DNA from 2 places in the Ruminococcus sp. RTP21484sp1_RTP21281st1_A8_RTP21281_210402 genome. Region 1 is predicted to be linked to the other one. Evidence: predicted binding sites of a transcription regulator. Region 1 holds the regulator's gene; the other holds the start of a gene.
The links. The regulator LexA, encoded in region 1, represses DNA repair genes until DNA is damaged. The targets are predictions, from matches to a motif close to CNAACANNTGTTNG.
Positions count from the first base shown of each region.

Region 2: a site for LexA is predicted at 6,517-6,530, ahead of uvrB (excinuclease ABC subunit UvrB). Genes of this name have one in related genera too.

Region 1 is NZ_JBCPGE010000029.1:9,061-19,966, forward strand. It holds gene AB5170_RS14050 (TIGR03960 family B12-binding radical SAM protein) at 357-2,228, shown strand; gene AB5170_RS14055 (TIGR03936 family radical SAM-associated protein) at 2,212-2,922, shown strand; gene AB5170_RS14060 (ribonuclease E/G) at 2,943-4,175, shown strand; gene rplU (50S ribosomal protein L21) at 4,407-4,712, shown strand; gene AB5170_RS14070 (ribosomal-processing cysteine protease Prp) at 4,725-5,048, shown strand; gene rpmA (50S ribosomal protein L27) at 5,054-5,341, shown strand; gene obgE (GTPase ObgE) at 5,405-6,697, shown strand; gene yhbY (ribosome assembly RNA-binding protein YhbY) at 6,734-7,027, shown strand; gene nadD (nicotinate-nucleotide adenylyltransferase) at 7,011-7,646, shown strand; gene yqeK (bis(5'-nucleosyl)-tetraphosphatase (symmetrical) YqeK) at 7,649-8,254, shown strand; gene rsfS (ribosome silencing factor) at 8,449-8,817, shown strand; gene lexA (transcriptional repressor LexA) at 8,887-9,507, opposite strand; gene AB5170_RS14110 (HlyD family efflux transporter periplasmic adaptor subunit) at 9,741-10,906, shown strand, end outside.
Region 2 is NZ_JBCPGE010000001.1:57,568-68,473, reverse strand. It holds gene AB5170_RS00310 (glycoside hydrolase family 65 protein) at 1-727, shown strand, start outside; gene AB5170_RS00305 (HAD family hydrolase) at 711-1,586, shown strand; gene AB5170_RS00300 (QueT transporter family protein) at 1,784-2,284, opposite strand; gene AB5170_RS00295 (glycoside hydrolase family 43 protein) at 2,705-4,294, shown strand; gene uvrB (excinuclease ABC subunit UvrB) at 4,447-6,435, opposite strand; gene AB5170_RS00285 (chromate transporter) at 6,686-7,261, shown strand; gene AB5170_RS00280 (chromate transporter) at 7,258-7,827, shown strand; gene AB5170_RS00275 (TIGR00730 family Rossman fold protein) at 7,920-8,462, shown strand; gene hrcA (heat-inducible transcriptional repressor HrcA) at 8,906-9,946, shown strand; gene grpE (nucleotide exchange factor GrpE) at 9,963-10,625, shown strand; gene dnaK (molecular chaperone DnaK) at 10,741-10,906, shown strand, end outside.

The DNA of each region.
Region 1 (10,906 bases):
CAGATAACCACAAAGAAACAAGTACCCCGACATTTTTTGACAGAAACAAAAAATATGACATATTAGTATTGAAAAAAAGAATCTTGTAAAAAAGGAGTGACAGCAGACAATTTTCACCATTTCCACAAAAGCACACGATTTCTCTTGAATTTCTGAAATGACCTGTATTATAATAGGATAATTAACGGCATATACCACAGCCGATACCGCAGTGACCAAATGCCGTTTTCGGGGTAAAAATAGGTTCAAAAATGAGCATTATTTTTCCCACTTATTCAGAAAAAAAGGCACTATCCAAATCCAAACAGAAAAAGTTCTGTATTTGGCAAATAGTGATAAATTGTGAAAGGAAAAGAATGAGAAAATTAGCACTTCGTGACGAAATATTGCTCAGTGTTGACAAAGCAGCCCGCTATATCGGCGGGGAGGTCAACTCTGTGATGAAAAATTTAGACGGGATAGATGTCCGTGTGGCGTTTTGTTTTCCGGATGTCTACGAGATCGGCATGTCCAACCTTGGTATGATGCTTCTTTATAATATGTTCAATAAACGCCCTGATGTCTGGTGTGAGCGAGTTTATTCCCCATGGCTTGATCTTGATAAGCTTATGAGAGAACAGAATATCCCGTTATTTGCCCTGGAGTCCCAGGATCCTGTCAGGGATTTTGATTTTCTGTGCATCACACTTGGATATGAAATGTGTTATACTAACGTACTCCAGACACTGGATCTTTCCCAGATTCCACTGAAAGCAGCTGACCGTGACGAATCATGTCCTATTGTAATCGGAGGCGGTGCGTGTGCATATAATCCAGAGCCATTAGCAGCCTTTTTTGACCTGTTTTATATTGGCGAAGGAGAAACTGTGTATGATGCGCTTTTTGATGCATACAAGGCCAATAAGGAAGCCGGAGGCAGCAGGGAGGAGTTCCTTCTGAAGGCAGCTCAGATTCCGGGAATTTATGTTCCGGCATTTTATGATGTCACATACAAAGAAAACGGTACAATTGCATCCTTTGCACCAAATCGTCCGGGAGTTCCCGAGAAAGTCCAAAAGCAGCTGATCGTAGATATGGATAAAGGATATTGCCCGATTGAAAAACCGGTTGTTCCTTTTATTAAAGCTACACAGGATCGTGTCACTTTGGAAATCCAGCGTGGATGTATCCGTGGCTGTCGTTTCTGCCAGGCTGGTATGATCTACAGACCTCTCCGTGAACGTGATGTAGAAGAACTGAAGGAATCTGCAAGAGCTATGCTGAAGAATTCCGGTCATGAGGAAATTTCCCTCAGTTCCTTAAGTTCCAGTGATTACACCCATCTGGAAGAGCTGGTAAACTTCCTGATCGACGAATTTAAATCTGCAGGTGTTAATATTTCCCTGCCGTCACTTCGTATTGATGCTTTTGCCCTGGATGTTATGAGCAAGGTTCAGGATATTAAGAAAAGCAGCCTTACTTTTGCCCCGGAAGCTGGTTCCCAGAGACTTCGTGATGTAATTAACAAAGGACTTACCGAAGAAGTGATCCTTCACGGTGCGCATGAGGCATTTGTTGGAGGATGGAACCGTGTGAAGCTTTATTTCATGCTTGGGCTTCCTACTGAAACAGAAAAAGACATGAAGGGAATTGCTCATCTTGCAGAGCGTATTGCAGAAGAATATTACGATACCGTTCCAAAGGAAAAACGCCATGGAAAGGTTCAGATCGTAGTCAGCACATCCTTCTTTGTGCCAAAGCCATTTACCCCATTCCAGTGGGCTCCAATGTATACAGAACAGGATTTTATTGACAAGGCAAAAGTAGTAAAAGAAGAAATCCGTGCACAGCTGAACCAGAAGAGTATTAAATACAACTGGCATGAACCGGATGTAACCACACTGGAAGGCTTCCTTGCAAGAGGTGACCGCCGTGCTTCTGAAGTTATCTTAAAAGCCTATGAAAAAGGTGCCCTTTACGATGCCTGGTCAGAAAGCTTCCGCTACGACATCTGGAAAGAGGCTTTTGCAGAAACAGGAATTGACATTGAATTCTACACACTCCGAGAGAGAAGCACAGATGAAATCCTCCCATGGGATTTCATAGATGCAGGTGTTACCAAGGAGTTTCTGATCCGTGAGTGGAAACAGGCAAAAGGCGAAGTGGTTACACCAAACTGCCGTCAGAAATGTGCAGGCTGCGGAGCAAGACGTTATGAAGGAGGCGTATGTTATGAAGGTAAGAATTAAATTTACGAAAGAAGGGCCTATGAAATTTGTAGGACATCTTGACACCATGCGCTACTTCCAGAAAGCCATCCGCCGCGCAGAGCTTCCAATTGCTTTTTCAGGAGGTTACAGCCCTCATATGATCATGTCCTTTGCTGCCCCTCTTGGAGTGGGCGTTACCAGCACAGGGGAATATTTCGATATGGAGCTTACCTCTGCGATTCCTACTGATGAAATCTGTCAGCGCCTTAACAGCCAGATGGCAAATGGCATTCGTGTTTTAAGTGCCCGCCAGGTGGAAGACGGAAAAGCGAGCAAGGCAATGTCCCTGGTGGCAGCAGCTGATTATCTGGTGGAATTTCGTCCTGGAAAAGCACCGGCAGATGGATGGCAGACAAGAATTACGGAATTTTTAAAGCAGCCTGAGATCCTTGTTACAAAAGAAACCAAAAAAGGCGAAAAACAGGTAGATATCCGACCTTTTATTTACAAAATGAATTTACAGAATGACAACCGCATTTTCTTAAGTCTTGCTTCTGCAAGTGCCAACTATACCAAACCAGATGCTGTAATGGATGCATTTACCAGCTGGCTTGGACAGGAGCTTCCGGAATTTGCCTGCATGATTCATCGTCTGGAAGTATATGCAGATCTTGGAAATGAGAAAAAACATAAATTTGTATCGTTGGAATCCCTTGGCGTGGAAGTTCAATAAACTTAAAACAGGTGAATCAAGTGACGAAATTAATTCTAACAACCATGGAACTTTGCGGTAACAAATGTCATGCCTGTGCAATCGAGGAAGAAGGTCAGATTATGGAGCTTCGCCTGGAGGCAGCCGCCCGACAGTCCATTCTCGGAAATATTTATGTAGGACAGGTGGAAAATATTGCTTCTAATATCCAGGCTGCATTTGTTCTTATTGCACCTGGCGTACGCGGCTATTTTCCTCTTCAGGAAGCAGAGCAGGTTATCTATGCCTCCGGGAAAGCACCTGGCAGTCCCTTACGTCCAGGTGATCAGATTCTGGTACAGGTAAGCCGTGATGCCATGAAGGGAAAACTTCCCGCACTGACTGCAAACTTAAATTTTACAGGTAAATACCTGGTGCTCACCACAGGAGAAAAAAAGTTCGGACTATCTGGCAAGCTCTCTGGTACAGAGCGCCACACTTTATCCAGCTGGCTGGAAGCAGAGGCTGCACGTCCGAATAAGGAATATGGCTTGATTGTCCGCACCAACGCAGCTCAGGCTGAAAAGGCTGAAATCCTTCAGGAGCTTTCTTATCTGAAATCACTGTATGAAAAAGTTGCTGTCAACGGCAAAAGCCGCACCTGTTTCAGCCTTCTCTACGAAACAGAACCGGTTTACCTTACCACTCTCCGTGATATTTACAGCGAAAATCTCACAGACATTGTAACAGATGATCCTGAAATTTTTCAGCAGATCACTTCTTATTTGAAAGAAACAAGTCCGGAGGAAGAAAGCAAAGCCCGTTTTTATCAGGACAAGCTTCTTCCGTTATACAAGCTTTCCCGCATGGAAAACGCGCTGGATGAGGTTCAAAAGGAAAAAATCTGGCTGAACAGCGGCGGGTTTATTGTGATCCAGCAGACAGAAGCCTTTGTCTCCATCGATGTAAACAGCGGGAAATTTACCGGAAAGAAAAAAGCCGAAGAAACCTATCGCAAAATCAATCTGGAAGCAGCTAAGGAAATTTCACGACAACTGCGGCTTCGCAACCTGTCCGGAATTATTCTTATTGATTTTATCAATATGACAAACCCAGATCATAACAACGAGCTTTTTCATGTATTGCAGAAATATCTGAGGAAGGATCCGGTGAAATGTAAAGCCATAGATATTACACCGCTTCACATTCTGGAGATGACACGAAAGAAAGTCAGAAAACCGGTAATAGAGGAGATCAGGCAGATAAAGTCAGGAGATTTTTCGAACACGCTCTAAATAAAACTATAAGAAATTCCTTTTTCGTATTTTCGAAATTATTACAAGCAGCAAACCAGAAACATGGGTTTTCGTTTTTATTTTTTTACAAATTTTTTTACAATTTTTTTTACAAAACCTCTTGACGAAACCAAATCTCCCTGTTATTATAATCGAGTATGCCGCACAAAGAGGTTTAAGAGTCGAGAGACCACCATATTTGGCGAGTAAAGTCTATAGGAGGTGCCACAAATGTACGCAATTATTGCAACAGGTGGTAAACAGTACAAAGTTGCTGAAGGCGACGTAATCAGAGTTGAGAAGCTCGGAGTTGAAGCTGGTGAAACCGTTACTTTTGATTCTGTAATTGCAGTTAGCAATGACGGATTAAAGGTTGGAGAAGACGTTAAGGATGCCAGTGTTACCGCTTCTGTAGTTGAGAACGGAAAGGCTAAAAAAGTCATCGTTTACAAGTACAAGAGAAAAACTGGATATCACAAGAAAAACGGTCACAGACAGCAGTACACCAAAGTTAAAATCGAAAAGATCAACGCTTAATCAGGTGCTGTTATGATCAATATTACAGTTAAGAAGAGAAAAGGCTCTTATCTGGATTTTCTGTCCAAAGGACATGCAGGCTATGCCGAAGAGGGACAGGATATTGTATGTGCTGCCGTATCAGCCTTGATCATTACTACTGTGAATTCTCTTGAGAAATTTACGGAAGAGCAGATTGAAGCGGAAGCGGATGAGGGATATGTATCCATCCATTTTAAAACAAATCCGAATACTGAGCGCGGGAAACTGCTTATGGATTCCCTGATTCTTGGATTAACAGAAATTGAGCATAGTTATAACAATCGATATTTGACAGTAAGAGTCAAGGAGGTGTAACAACAATGATGAAGATGAACCTTCAGTTATTCGCACATAAAAAAGGAGTTGGTTCCACAAAGAACGGTCGTGATTCCGAGTCCAAGAGATTAGGTGCGAAGAGAGCAGACGGACAGTTTGTTAAAGCCGGCAACATCCTTTACAGACAGCGCGGAACTAAGATCCATGCAGGCGAGAACGTAGGATGCGGAAAAGACTATACATTATTTGCACTGACCGATGGTGTTGTAAGATTCACCAGAAAAGGCCGCGATAAGAAACAGGTTTCTATCGTACCAGTAGAGGCAGAGTAATTCGTAGAGCAGGAGGCTTCAAATCTATAAAGGTTTGGAGCCTTTTCTTATAAAGGAGATTTAATGTTCGCAGACAGAGCTACCATATATATCCGTTCCGGTAAGGGCGGCGACGGCCATGTAAGCTTCCGCAGGGAAAAATATGTACCTGACGGCGGTCCGGATGGCGGCGACGGCGGCAAGGGCGGAGACGTCATTTTTGAAGTTGACGAGGGACAGAATACCCTCGGTGATTACCGTCATAAAAGAAAATATAAGGCAGAAGACGGTCAGGAGGGCGGCAAAAAGCGCTGCCACGGTGCCGACGGTGCCGACATTATATTAAAGGTACCGGAAGGTACTGTTATCATGGAGGCTGAATCCCGTAAGGTAATTGCAGACATGTCCGGTGACAATCGTCGTCAGATCGTTCTGCGCGGTGGACGCGGCGGTAAGGGAAATCAGCATTATGCAACCCCTACCATGCAGGTTCCCAAATATGCCCAGCCTGGACAGCCTTTTCAGGAGCTTGAAGTGCTTCTGGAGCTAAAGGTGATCGCAGATGTAGGACTGGTAGGTTTTCCTAATGTTGGTAAATCTACATTTCTCTCACGTGTTACAAATGCGAAACCGAAAATTGCCAACTATCATTTCACAACCTTAAGCCCGAACCTTGGTGTTGTAGATACTGAGAATGGCGGTTTTATCATCGCAGATATCCCTGGACTGATCGAAGGTGCTTCTGAAGGAGTCGGTCTTGGTCATGAGTTCCTTCGCCATATTGAGCGTACCAGAGTTCTGGTGCACATTGTGGATGCAGCTTCCACAGAGGGACGAGATCCTATTGATGATATTTATAAGATTACCAAAGAACTGGAGAAATACAATCCGGAAATTGCAAAGCGTCCTCAGGTAATTGCAGCCAATAAAGTGGACTGTATTTTTGACGACGGTCAGGAGAATCCTGTAGACAGACTTCGCAAAGAATTTGAACCAAAAGGTATCAAAGTATATCCCATTTCTGCAGTTACCGGACAGGGTGTACGCGAGCTTCTTTTCCATATCAAGGAACTTCTGGACAGTTGTCCGAAGAAAGCAATCGTATTCGAGCAGGAATTCTTCCCAGAAGATATGCTGATCAATGAGAGCCTTCCATTTACCGTACAGGTTGATGAGGAAGATCCCTCTGTATTTATCGTAGAAGGACCACGTATCGAGAAAATGCTTGGTTATACCAATCTGGATTCTGAGAAAGGCTTCGCCTTTTTCCAGCGTTTCCTGAAAGAGGGCGGCATTCTGGATGAACTGGAAAACGCCGGTATTCAGGAGGGTGATACGGTCCGTATGTATGGATTTGAATTTGATTATTATAAATAAATAGCAGCTATTCAGCAGGTATTCAGGAGATAAATTATGACAAGTAAGCAAAGAGCATATTTAAAAAGTCTGGCAATGAAAATGGATGCCATTATCCAGCTTGGCAAGGGCGGTCTTACACCGGAAAACACCAAGGCTGTTGACGAAGCACTTGCAGCGAGAGAGCTGATTAAAATCAGTGTGCTTCAGAACTGTCTGGAGGATCCTAAGGAAATGGCACAGGTTCTTGCAGAGCGCACCCATTCCCAGGTTGTACAGGTGATCGGTAAGAAGATCGTATTATACCGCGAAGGTAAAAAAGAGAAAAAGAAAATTGAACTGCCAAAATAATCGAAAAAAAATCGGGATCATGGGCGGTACCTTTGATCCCATCCATATGGGACATCTGATCCTGGGTGAGCAGAGCTATGAGCAATTCCAGCTGGATAAGGTTCTGTTTATGCCTTCCGGCAACCCGCCTCATAAACGGGACCGTGCTGGCAGAGCCTCTGATAACCAGCGTGTGGATATGGTCCGGCTTGCAATTGAAGATAATCCCCATTTTGAGTTGTCTCTTGCAGAAATGCACGAGACCGGGTATACCTATACCTATCGCACTCTGGAAGAGCTAAAAGAATACAATCCGGACACAGACTATTATTTTATCATTGGTGCAGATTCTCTTTTTGCTTTTGACGAATGGATGGAACCAGAGCGGATCTGTCGGGCCTGTACTCTTGTGGTGGCTGTCCGGGATCATGCGTCCTACGCTGAACTGAATCGGGAAATCCAGCGTCTTTCTGCAAGGTACAACGGAAATTTTGCCCTTTTGGATACTATGAATATTGATGTGTCCAGTCATCAGATCCGTCAGTGGATTTCAAAAGAAAAAAGTCTGAAATATTACGTCCCGGATAAGGTGATTTCTTACATGAAAGAGAATGGAATTTACAGAAAGAAGGAAGTCTGACCATGGCAGATTACGATTTTGCAAAAATTGAAAAAAAACTTTCCAAATACCTGGATGAGGATCGTTTTCAGCATACCATGGGCGTTATGTACACCAGCGCATGTCTGGCTATGGTCCATGGATATGATATCAAAGATGCACAGGTGTCCGGTCTTCTTCACGATTGCGCCAAATGCATTCCCAATAAGAAAAAACTGAAGATGTGCAGCGAACACAATATTCCGGTTTCCGATTTTGAGAGAAGTCACCCGTTTCTTCTCCACTCCCGTCTTGGAGCTTATATTGCTCACGAGAAATATGGGATTGACGATCAGGAGATTCTTTCTGCCATCAATTATCACACAACTGGCAGACGTGAAATGAGTCTTCTTGAAAAGATTATTTATATTGCAGATTATATTGAGCCCATGCGTTATAAAGCAAGCCGTTTACCGGAAATTCGCAAACTTGCGTTTGAAGACCTGGATGAGTGTATGTATGAGATCCTAAAAGATACCCTGGAGTATCTGGAAGAAGATTCTGCCGATGATATTGAGCCAACTTCCAAGGAGGCTTATATTTATTATAAAGAATTGCATAATAAGCGTAATAACGTATCTGATAATTAATACTCCGCATATACTGGCGAATATTTTTACTATTTACAATTAACATTCTACGAGATGCGAGATATTTCGCACGAGCGAAGGCCAGGTACCACCTGACAGAGGATATTATTTCACTTTTAAAGCCTTTTGTTCTCGCAGGAATTTAAAATAATATTAGGTCAGTATAAGCATTATTAAGAAAGGAGCAGATCAGAATGAGTACAGTAAGTACAGAGAAAATGATGGCACAGATTGCCTGCAAGGCAATTGATGATAAAAAGGGACAGGATATTAAGGTAATTGATATTCATAATGTTTCTGTAATTGCAGATTATTTCGTAATCGCAAGCGGTACAAACTCCAATCAGGTTCAGGCGATCGTCGATAATGTGGAGGAGCAGCTTGGACGTGCTGGCTTTGAGGCGAAGCAGATTGAGGGAAACCGCAATTCCAGCTGGATTCTCATGGATTACGGCGATGTGATCGTGCATGTGTTTGATGAGGAAAACAGACTTTTCTATGATCTGGAGAGAATCTGGAGAGATGGAAAGGTTCTGGAGATGGACGCGTTTTTAGAGAAATAAAAAAGTCCCCTTTGGTAAACAAATTGTCTGGAAACAGCAATTGTTTGCTAAAGGGGAAATTTTTTATGACTATTGGTAAAAACGCATGACACCAAATACTTTACCCAGAATCTGGATTTCTCCTGTAATGATAATGGGATCCATAGTGTCATTCTCTGGCTGAAGGCGGTAGTAGCCCTTCTCCTTATAGAAGGTCTTCACTGTGGCAGAATCCTCTACCAGGGCAACTACAATGTCGCCGTTATCTGCAGTTGGCTGCTGCTTTACCAGAACCTGATCACCATCGAAGATTCCTGCATTGATCATACTGTCGCCTTTTACCTTCAGTATGAAGCTCTGTTCATTGGGCATAAATTCTGCCGGGATGGGGAAGTAGCCATCTACATTCTCTACAGCCAGAATAGGCTGTCCGGCGGCTACGGTACCTACAAGCGGAACATTGACCACTTCACGGCGGACAAGATTGAAATTGTCATCAATGATCTCTATGGCTCTTGGCTTCGTGGCATCGCGGCGGATGTATCCGTTCTTCTCAAGAGCTTCCAGATGGGCATGAACAGATGATGTAGACTTCAGATTTACAGCTTCACAAATCTCACGAACTGCTGGCGGGAATCCGCGGTTCAGAATCTCACTTTTAATATATTCTAAAATTTCCTGCTGTTTTTTGCTGATTTTACCATATGTCATAAGAGTTTTCCTCCGAAATTCATTCAACTTTTTCTTATCATACCATATTTTTCTTAATTAAGCAAACAGATATTCTGAAAATATGTTCGTTTTTTGATATGCAGGCTGTTCACAGCTTCCAGCTTTGTTCACACACTTTTCGTTTTCTTTTCCTTGTGTTCACCGGCAAAAAATGGTACAATTGTTTGGTATGAAAATTCAGAGCCCGACTCAAAAACAAAGGGGGAATCCGCTTGTCCGAGAAGAAATCTAACAAGCCTGGCAAAATGGCAGGACTTTTTGTCCAGTTAAAGAACATATTCGGACTGAATATTGCCACCGTTGCTTTTGGTGTATTGTTATTATATATGATTTTTACTGCATTTTTACTTGTAACCTCCACACACATCGAATCTTACCAGGTTACCACAGGTCCTTTATCACGAAACGAGACCTACACTGGTATTTCTCTTCGGGAAGAGAGTGTTTTTAAGGCAGAATCCTCCGGTTATGTGAATTATTATGCCCGGGAGGGAAGTAAGATCAATGCCAACGGTGCTGTTTACGGATTAAGTTCCGGAAAAATTGCAGAAACCAAGTCTGCATTGACTGCGGACGAACTGGAGAAAATCCGCAGTTCTATGCTCAGCTTTTCCAAGGGATTTTCCGGAAGTAAATTTAACAACACCTACAGTTTTAAGAACCAGCTGGAGGGAAGCATCCTTCAGTATGAGGGAATTTCCACTGACGGGAATGCAGATTCACAAGTAGTGACCATCGGTGGACAGAATATCTGTAAAGCCCAGGAAGACGGCATTATCCTCTATTCTATGGACGGTTATGAGAATAAGACTGTGGAGAACATTACAGCAGCAGATTTTGACCAGACTTCTTACCATGAAACGGATCTGAAGTCATCCGAAAAGGTGCAGGCCGGAGATAACATTTATACAAATATTACCAGCGAATTATGGAGCCTGATCATTCCATTAAGCGACAAACAGGCCGCCAAGCTGGAGGGACGTTCCACCATTCGTGTGAAATTTCTCAAGGATGATATGACACAGAGCGGCGATTTTTCCATCATAAAAATCGATGGTAACAAATATGGAAAAATTGACTTCAGCCGCGGTCTGATCCGCTATGCATCTGACCGTTTTCTGGATATTGAGCTGGTTACCAATACAGTAACCGGTCTTAAGATTCCCCTTTCCGCTATTGAATCCAAGGATTTTTACGTAATTCCGGCAGAATATGCCACGACTGATCCTGACAGCGGAAGTGTAGGCTTTAACAAGATTTCCAAAGATTCCAGCGGAAATAACGTAAGAACCTTTATCAATGCTACAATCTACGGTAAAGTTAAAATTGAGTCAGATGATGATTCTGCCGATGAAGCTTACAATTATTACGTGGATAG
Region 2 (10,906 bases), on a different contig from region 1:
CAGAATGGGAATTACCCGGGAAGAAACTGCATACTGGAAAAAAATTGTGGAAAATATGTATTTTCCATATGATGAAAGTCGTCAGGTATATGCGCTGGATGATCGGTTTATGATGCTTCGTCCATGGGATGATTCCAGAATCCCACCGGAAAAGAGACATCTTTTGTATGAAAATTATCATCCATTATTTGTCTACAGACAGAGAATGTGCAAGCAGGCAGATGCTATTTTCGGGCTTTATCTGCACAGTTATTTATTCAGCAAGGAAGAACTGAAACGAAACTATGATTTCTATCAGGAAGTGACACTGCATCATTCTTCTCTTTCTAACTGTGTGTTTGGAATGCTGGCTTGCCAGATCGGATATTATGACGAGGCGTATGAATATTTTGCACAGTCTGCAAGAATGGATCTGGATGATTATCATGATAACTTCTATGCGGGAATCCATGCTGCAAATATGGCAGGAACCTGGCAGGCAATTATCAACGGATTTGCAGGTGTGAGGGTAAACGGCGGTGAACTGGAACTGCATCCTTATGTTCCAAAGCTGTGGAAGGGTATGCAGTTTAACCTTCTATACCGGGGAAGAAAGCTGAATATTCAGCTTACACATGAAAAAACAAGAGTAGAACTGGTGTCAGGAGATGCAGTCTTCTTAAAACTTAATGAGAAGGAAATTCATCTGGAGGCAGGAAAGGGAAGTATTTATGAAGAAGAAATATAAGGCAGTCTTTTTCGACTGGGATGGCACAGCTGTTCTCAGCCGAAAGGCACCTGTGGAGGAGATTGTAGGAGCAATGCGACCTCTTCTGGACCAGAAGGTAAATCTGGTAATCGTAAGCGGAACTACAATAGAAAATATTGCAGGGGGAAAACTGGAGACGTATTTTACAAAGGAACAGCTGGCGCAATTGTATCTGGGACTTGGACGCGGTGCCTTTAATTACCGGTATGAAAATGGACAGGAGTTGATTTTCTCGGATATGCTTCCAGACAAAAAAATGCTGGGGGATATTCACAGAATCTGCTTTGACATTCATATGAAGCTTCTGGAAAAGTATGGACTGAATACGGACATTGTATTTTCCAGACCTAATTATTGTAAGATTGATCTGATGGTGGAGAACCAGAGAGGGGATAATCTGTTTATGCAGGAGAATGAGCTGGATATGCTGAAGGATTGCCTGGAAAAGCATGGTGTAGAAGGCGGTCTTCAGGGGCTTCTGGATATTTCTGTGGCAGCAGGAGAACAGTATGGGATAACAGTGAAGCCAACCTGTGATGCTAAGTATCTGGAGGTGGGGATTTCAAGTAAGAGCGACAATGTGGATCGTATTCTGGAGCATCTTCAGGAAGCGTATGGAATCTGTCCGGAGGAATGCTGCTTCTGGGGGGATGAGTATGTGGGAATTGAAGAAGGGATTTATGGAAGTGACAGCTTCATGAAGACGAAGAAAACAGGAAATGGAGATTTCTTTGATGTATCAGAAGTTCCAGGAAAAAGGCCGGAGGGTGTGACCAAACTTGGCGGTGGTGTGGAACGGTTTCTTGGATTTTTGAGGGAGCAGGTGAAGATAGAATAAAAAAAGATGGACTTACATTTGGATGTTGCAGCCTATTATGGAACTTCAGCTGGAGAAAATCTTCAACAAATAGTGACATGTATCTTGTATAATGTTTTTTGAAGATATATTTTGGAATATATGCGTGAAATATAGAAATACCCGGTGGAGAAAATCATTCTTATGAGATTCCTTACCGGGTATTTGTGATTTTGAATTTATTTAGCAGCAGCCTGTTTGCCAAACAGCGTATTTTTGTACTTGGAAAGTGCAGTAAGAAGTACCATTCCAAAGATTCCGCAGGAAATGATCTCTCCGGCACCTACTGTAAGCATCATAAGTGGAATCGGAAGATTGACGGAATAGCCGTAACGAAGTACGAATGGAACCAGAACTGCATTGGCTACGATTGGTGGAACTGGTGCCAGCCATTTGTTGCTGTTACGAAGTTTGTAGGTAAATACAGCTCCGATGAGGGTAGCGATACTTCCGAATGCAATATCCAGAGGAATTGCACCGCCAAGCAGGTTGGCAAGGATACAGCCTACAAAAAGACCAGGAATGGCAGCTGGTGTGAAGAATGGAAGAATGGTCAGGGCTTCGGAAATTCGAACCTGAATCTCTCCATAACTAAACGGTGCAAACACCAGTGTCAGTACAACATAGACAGCCGCAATTAGCGCTGCCTGCACCAGAAACAGGGTACTCTTGTTTTTCATATTCATTTGTCTCCTTTAGTTTTGTTTTACGAGTGGAAGGTCACGAACACTCGATTCATTTTCGCGCTGCAATGAGTCAAGCGGCCATGCTTGCATGGACATTTGACGAATGCCGCGGAGGCATATACCGGAAGGTATATGGCCTACGCCGGGAATCGGCGGAAAAGCCGCTTAAGACCTTATTTTTCTGGGCTTTTCAACGGGCATCAGTATAACATATAGAATTCCGGTTTTCAAGAGGTTATTCCCAAAATGTTCGGAGCATACCCACATTTTCCCATATTTGCAGTGCCGTTTATACAACTTTTCCTGTAATACAGCAAAAGTTTTTAGGGTTGTTATTCCTTCTGAATCATAGTAATCTATAGATATCTTATGAAGAGAACCGCATTTGTCGGTTTGCAGGTCAGGAGGAAAAATATGCCAGATATCAGAATACAAAAATACAAAAATCCCGTTATTTCCGGTTACAATCCAGATCCGTCGATTTGCAGAGTCGGGGATGATTTTTATCTTGTAAATTCAACTTTTGAATTCTATCCCGGAGTGCCGGTTTACCACAGTAAGAATCTTGTGAACTGGGAACTGATCAATTACTGTCTGAGAGATAAAAAGCAGCTTTATCTGGACGGTGTTCGGCCGTCAGGCGGAATTTATGCGCCGATGCTCTGTTACCATAACGGTGAGTTTTTTATGACCACTACCAATGTGTCACATAAGGGACATTTGATTGTACATACCAGCGATATTTATGGGAAATGGTCAAAGCCGGTATGGATTGATCAGGGAGGGATTGATCCTACTTTGCTGTTTGATGGTGAAGATGTTTACTTCGCCTCTACTTCCAGAGATAAAGATGACAGGGATGGAATTTTTATGTGTAAAATCAATCCATACACAGGAGAAAAGCTGTCCGAAAGTGTATGTATCAGTCATGGATGCGGCGGAATCTGTCCGGAGGGACCTCATATTTACAAGCTGAATGGAAAATATTATTTGCTTCTTGCAGAGGGTGGCACAGAATATGGACATATGGTTACCATGCAAAGAGCAGATTCTCCATTTGGACCGTATGAGGCGTGTCCCCATAATCCGATTCTCAGTCACCGGGATAATCCGGATGGCTCTATTTCCTGCACTGGACATGCTGATCTGGAAGTAGATCAGAATGGAAACTGGTGGCTGGTTTGTCTGGGAATCCGGCCTTCTTGCACTCCGCAGCGAGGTCTGAAACTTCATCATCTTGGAAGAGAGACCTTTTTAAGCCCTGTAATCTGGGATAAAGAGGGTTGGCCGGTTGTTGGAAACGATGGCAGAATCGCTTTGGAAATGAAGGGACCACTTCCAGGCGACCAGGTGCAGCCGATATGCCGGGATTTTACAGATGATTTTTCGGAAGAGAAATTCAGCCTGCATTATAACTGGGTTCGAACTCCCCATATGGAAAATTATGTGCGTGATACCGCTGCCAGACGGCTTATTTTGAAAGGAACAAGCGTAACTTTAAATGACACGGATACTCCGACATGGGTCGGGATCAGGCAGAAGGAATTTGATGTTGAGGCAGATGTTGTGGTGAGTCTGAAAGGAAATTTTTCAGATGCCTGTCCGGTTTCCCAAGACAGCAACGTCAAAGGTCTAAATAAAAGAGTGGGACTGGGTACATTCTACAATCAATTTTATCATTATGAAATTTACTTAACCAGAGAGGATGGACAGTACAAGGTTTGTCTTTCCAGGCATATTCATGATATGTTTGCAAGAACAGCTGAGAAGGTAGTATCCTCTGGGGAAAATATTCATTTTCGTATTATCGGTAATCCTCTGGAATATGATTTCTGGTACAGCGAAGATGGAAAATACTATGAGAAGCTGGGCTGCGGTTCTACTGCAGGGCTGGCTACAGAAGGAACTATGTACATGAGCTTTACCGGAACTTATATCGGAATGTTCTCAGAAAATGCGGAAGGGCATTTTAGAAATTTTTCAGTGAAGATAAATAAAAATTAATTGCTGAATAATCAAGGTTAACGGAAATCCCCGCCGGGCAGGATCGCACTGCGGCGCAAATATAAATGTGGCCGGAGGCGATCCGCTGCAGGCAGAGAATCCTGTAAATTGTGCCAAATCTGACTGGCAAAATGCATGGAAAAATCGAAGGATTACTTTTCCGCATCTGCAAGATTTTTCTTCAATTCGATCATTTTGTCACGCAGCTCTGCTGCCTGCTCGAAATTCAAGTCTGCAGCAGCCTGGCGCATCTGTTTTTCCAACTGGGAGATCAGGTTCTTCAGCTCTTTTTTGCTCATGGATTCCGGATCCTTCTTCAGCTTCACTTCAGTTTCAGCAACTGCCTTGGAAACTGCAATCAGATCACGGACTGCCTTCTTAATAGTAGTAGGAGTAATTCCATGCTCCTTATTATAGGCTTTCTGGATTTCCCTGCGACGGTTGGTTTCCTCAATGGCATTTCTCATGGAATCCGTCATCACGTCTGCATACATGACAACGTGTCCTTCGCTGTTTCGGGCAGCACGGCCAATGGTCTGGATCAGGGAAGTCTCAGAACGAAGGAAGCCCTCCTTGTCTGCATCCAGAATAGCAACCAGAGTGATCTCAGGAATATCAAGTCCTTCTCGCAGAAGGTTAATGCCTACAAGCACATCAAATACATCCAGACGCATGTCGCGGATGATTTCTGCACGTTCCAGGGTATCAATATCCGAATGAAGATAACGGACACGGATTCCCACATCTTTCATATACTGGGTAAGATCCTCGGCCATTCGTTTGGTGAGAGTTGTGATCAGCACTTTGTTTTTTCTGGAGGTTTCTTTTGTTATTTCAGAAATCAGGTCGTCTATCTGTCCCTCTACAGGGCGCACCTCCACCTTCGGATCCAGAAGACCGGTAGGACGGATGATCTGCTCGGCGCGGAGAAGCTCATGGTCGTATTCATAATCTCCCGGGGTAGCAGATACAAACAAAACCTGGTCCAGTTTATTCTCAAATTCTTCAAAACTCAGAGGGCGGTTATCCTTGGCAGAGGGCAGACGGAAACCATAGTCTACCAATGTCTGTTTACGGTTCTGGTCGCCAGCATACATAGCGCCAACCTGTGGGACTGTCTTGTGCGACTCATCAATAATAAGAAGAAAATCATCCCCGAAATAATCCAGCAGAGTATAAGGTGGCTGCCCTGGCTCCAGTCCGGAAAGATGACGGGAATAGTTCTCAATACCGGAGCAGAAGCCGGTTTCTTTCATCATTTCAATATCAAAGTTGGTACGCTCGGAGATACGCTGGGCTTCCAGAAGCTTGTCTTCGCTTTTAAAGTAGTCTACCCGTTCTTTTAATTCCTCTTCAATGGCAATGGCTGCTTTCTGAATCTGCTCCGCTGGTACTACATAATGGGAAGCAGGGAAAATACCGATGTGCGCAAGCTGGCATTTGATTTCTCCGGTGAGCACATCAATCTCAGAGATACGGTCAATCTCATCTCCGAAAAACTCCACTCTGACAGCGGTATCTGAGCTGTTAGCCGGAAAAATCTCCAGAGTGTCGCCACGGACGCGGAAGGTACTTCGGTGGAAGTCCATTTCATTTCGGGTGTACTGAATGTCGATCAGCTCCCGGATAACCTCATCACGATCCTTAGTCATGCCAGGACGCAGGGAAATCATCATGTCCTGAAATTCCTGAGGAGAACCCAATCCATAGATACAGGACACAGAAGAGATGATAATAACATCTTTTCGCTCTGACATGGCGGCAGTGGCAGAAAGACGGAGCTTGTCAATTTCATCATTGATCGCAGAGTCCTTGGCAATATAAGTGTCAGAAGAAGGCACATATGCTTCTGGCTGGTAATAATCGTAATAGGAGACAAAATACTCCACCGCATTCTCCGGGAAGAATTCCTTAAACTCACCGTATAACTGTGCTGCCAGAGTTTTATTATGGGCCAGGATCAGAGTAGGCTTATTCAGCGCCTGAATAACGTTTGCCATAGTAAAAGTTTTACCAGAGCCGGTGACACCAAGCAGCGTCTCAAACTGATTTCCCTCTTTAAATCCCTTTACCAGTTTCTCAATAGCCTGTGGCTGATCGCCGGTTGGTTTATACTCGGAATGTAATTCAAAATGATCCATATGAGTCCTTTCTTTTATAAAATCAAACACGCTTTAACTGTTTTCAGTATAGCATCCTTTTTTATAAAAGTACAGCAGAATCGAATATTTGTTCTGCCCTCTGAAATGTCAGAAGCATTCCAAAACTTTAATTGACAGACATACCTATAGTGCGTTATCTTAAAAAAGAAAAGCGTGATTGTTCACGACCTGACCAGTAACACGCTTCGCGATGCGCAGAAATCATGCAGAATTATTAGGAGTGCCGGAAATGGAAGAAAAACAAAAGAATAAAAGATATGTGCTGAGGAAGCTTTTTTTTGCCTCGTTATATCTTAGTACGTTTACTTTTGGCGGCGGATATGTGATCGTTACTTTATTGAAAGAGAAATTTGTGGATCAATATCACTGGATCGATGAGGAAGAAATGCTGGATCTGGTGGCAATCGCACAGTCATCTCCAGGAGCAATTGCAGTAAACGGAGCAATTGTGGTGGGATACAAGCTTGGGGGAATACCGGGAATGCTGCTGTCGGTTCTGGGGGCTATTATTCCGCCAATGGTGATCCTGTCCCTGATTTCCTTGTTTTATGATGCATTCTGCTCGAATTATTATATAGCAGCTCTTTTGAAAGGCATGACTGCCGGCGTAGGTGCTGTGATCATTTCTGTGGTATACGACATGGGGAAAAACGTGGCGAAATCAAATGACTGGGTAAATGTGGTTATTATGGTCATCAGTTTTTGTGTAAGCTATTTTCTGAAGGTAAACATTATTTATATAATACTTATTGTGGCTGTATTTGGATTTGCGCGTACACTTGTGAAGGAGGGCAGCAAAAAATGATTTATCTTCAGCTCTTTTTCAGCTTCCTTCAGATTGGTGCATTAAGCTTTGGAGGTGGATATGCAGCAATGCCTCTTATACAGGAACAGGTAGTGACTATGCATGGCTGGATTTCCATGGAAACTTTTTCGAATCTTGTGACCATTGCAGAGATGACTCCTGGTCCTATTGCAGTAAACTCCGCAACCTTTGTAGGAACCAGGATTGCTGGTCCTGGTGGCGCAGTGGTGGCTACTCTTGGCTGTATTTTACCCTCCTGTATAATTGTAACCCTGCTGGCATATATTTACACGAAATACCGGAAAATGTCCCTTCTCCAGGGAACTCTTACATCCCTTCGCCCGGCGGTTGTGGCCATGATCGCCAAGGCAGGAGTTACCATTTTAGTATCATCTTTTTTTATAAATGGTGCAGTGGAACTGTTTCGGGAAAACATATGCATTCGAATGGTGGTGTTCTTTACTGCCGCACTGGTGCTTTTAAGAAAATTTAAAATGAATCCTATTCTGGTGATGGTTTTGTGCGGTGTGGCAAATATGGTGTTTTGCGCGGCTGCCGGAAGCTGACTGGAAAAGATATGCCAGCTGACTTTCGTATATGGTGCTGCCGCAGGTAGGCTGCACCTGTGTTTAGAAGAAAAAATAAGGGGGATAACAGATTGAACATATGTGTATATGGCGCTTCAAGTGCACTGCTTAAAAACATTTATTATGAAAAAACAGAAGAGCTTGGAAGAGCAATGGGAAAAAGAGGTCACGGTCTGGTGTTTGGCGGCGGGGCTACCGGAATGATGGGAGCAGCAGCCAGAGGCGTGGCAGCAGAAAATGGTTACATACTTGGAATTGCTCCCCGATTTTTTGACCAGCCTGGAGTTCTGTATGAGAAATGCACGGAATTTATTTTCACAGAGAATATGAGAGAGCGCAAAAAACTTCTGGAAGAAAAATCAGATGCTACGATCGTAGCACCTGGCGGAATTGGTACCTACGAGGAATTTTTTGAGATTTTTACCTTGAAAAGCCTGAAACGTATTGACCGCCCAATTGTGCTGTATAACATTGACGGATATTATGACAAGATGAAAGCATTGCTGGAGTACACAGCAGAAGAGAAATTCATGGATTTTTCCGTGCTGGATCTGGTAGTCTTTCTGGATGAGCCGACAGCAGTTCTTGACTATCTGGAAAATTATAAAAAATAGAGGCTGCTATTCAGCAGGGGCTGTTTTGCGAAACATATAACTGTGAAGGTGCTGAACAGTTACAAAACGGACATGTCGCCTATGGGCGGTATTCCTATATAGGAAAGAAGATGCCAGGGAAAATTTTCTCAAGGCATCTTTTTCATTTATGCGGCAGCAAACATAAGACTGCGTTGGCAGATACCTGATAGTATCCTTGCTGCCCAAAAAAAGTATTGCAGTAAGGAGAATTTAGCCAGAATGGTAAAGTATAGGGTAAAAACTATCAAAAAAGATGAAAAAAATTTGTAAAAAATATTGACAAAAGGAATACTGAGGTGTATCTTAAGAACATAGATGTTAGCACTCCTAAATAATGAGTGCTAACAAAGGAATTCGAAGAAGCCAGACGGAAATCAGAATCAGGTTTGACCGTCTGCTTTTCAGGAAGGAGCAGATATTTCATGGATGAAGTATTAGATGAGCGCAAACGGAAAATACTGAAAGCAATCATCAAAACTTATATGGAAACAGGTGAGCCTGTAGGTTCCAGAACTATTTCCAAATATCCGGATCTGAATGTCAGCTCTGCTACTATCCGAAATGAGATGTCCGACCTGACGGATATGGGCTACATCGTACAGCCCCACACCTCAGCCGGAAGAATTCCATCAGATAAAGGCTATCGCCTTTATGTAGATGAGCTTACCAGGGAGAAGGAAGCCGAGATCGCAGAAATCCGTGATCTGATGATTGAGAAGTCAGATAAGATGGATAAGGTGCTCAAGCAGGTGGCGAAGGTTCTTGCCACGAATACCAATTATGCGGCTATGGTTGCGGTTCCCCAGTATAAGGGAAGCACCCTGAAGTTCATTCAGCTTTCACGAGTCAATGAGCGGCAGCTGATTGCCGTAGTTGTATGTGAGGGTAATGTTATTCGGAACCAGATCATTAATATTGATGAGGAGATGGATGACCAGACGATCCTGAAGCTGAATCTTCTTCTTAACACGAACCTGAACGGCGTACCCATCCAGGACATTAATCTGGGCATGATCGCCAGATTGAAAGAACAGGCGGGAAGCCACAGCGGTGTGGTTGCAGATGTGCTGGACGCAGTTGCAGCTACAATTCACGTGGACGAAGAAGATATGAAAGTATATACATCGGGAGCAACCAACATATTTAAGTATCCAGAGCTTGCAGATACATCCAGAGCCAGTGAGCTGATTTCCACTTTCGAGGATAAGCAGGAACTTGCGGATATGGTCCGTGAGGAAATGGGAGATCCGGAGAACACAGGAGTTCAGGTATACATCGGGGATGAAGTTCCGGTACGTACCATGAAAGACTGCAGTGTGGTCACAGCTACTTACGAGTTGGGAGATGGAATGCGTGGAACTATTGGAATCATCGGTCCCAAGCGAATGGATTACGAGAATGTAGTGGACAGCTTAAAGAAATTAAAAGTCCAGCTTGACGAAATGGTAAATAAGAAAACCTAGAAAGGCGGTTGAAAGCGTGTCAGAAGAAATGAATAAAGAAGCCGAAGTACAGGAAGAAGCAGTTGACATTCCGGTAACAGACGGAAGCGAAGAAGAGGCAGCAGATACAGCCCAGACAGCAGAAGAGGAGACTTCCGAAGAACCAGCACAGACAGAAGAAACTGAGCAGTCAGATCAGGAAGCAGAATCTCAGAAGGAACCGGAAACCAAGACAAAAACTTCTTTCTTCGGCAAGAAGAAAAAAGAGAAAGATAAATTCGAACAGCAGGTCGAGGAACTTACAGACAGACTGAAGCGCAGCATGGCTGAATTCGATAACTACCGTAAAAGAACGGAGAAGGAGAAATCCAGCATGTACATCATCGGCGCTAGGGACATCGTTGAAAAAATGCTTCCGATCGTGGATAACTTCGAAAGAGGTCTTGCACAGGCACCGGAGGATGATCCATTTGCAGAAGGCATGAAGATGATCTACAAGCAGATGATGACAGCTTTTGATGAGATGGGTGTGAAGCCAATCGAAGCTGTAGGTAAGGAATTTGATCCGAATCTGCATAATGCAGTGATGCATGTGGAGGACGAATCCGTTGGCGAGAACATCGTCGTAGAGGAATTCCAGAAGGGATATACCTACAAGGATTTCGTTGTAAGACACAGTATGGTAAAAGTTGCTAATTAACAGAAAGCATCTTGGAGAATCAAACTTCATCGACATTTTCTAAAAACAAAGTATAAATGTTACTGTTCGTATAATGGACAGCAACCATGAATTTTTAAACAGGAGGAAAATTATCATGGGAAAAATCATTGGTATTGACTTAGGTACAACAAACAGCTGTGTAGCTGTTATGGAAGGTGGACAGCCAACCGTTATCGCAAATACAGAAGGATCCAGAACAACACCATCTGTTGTAGCATTCACAAAGACAGGTGAGCGTCTGGTAGGTGAGCCTGCAAAAC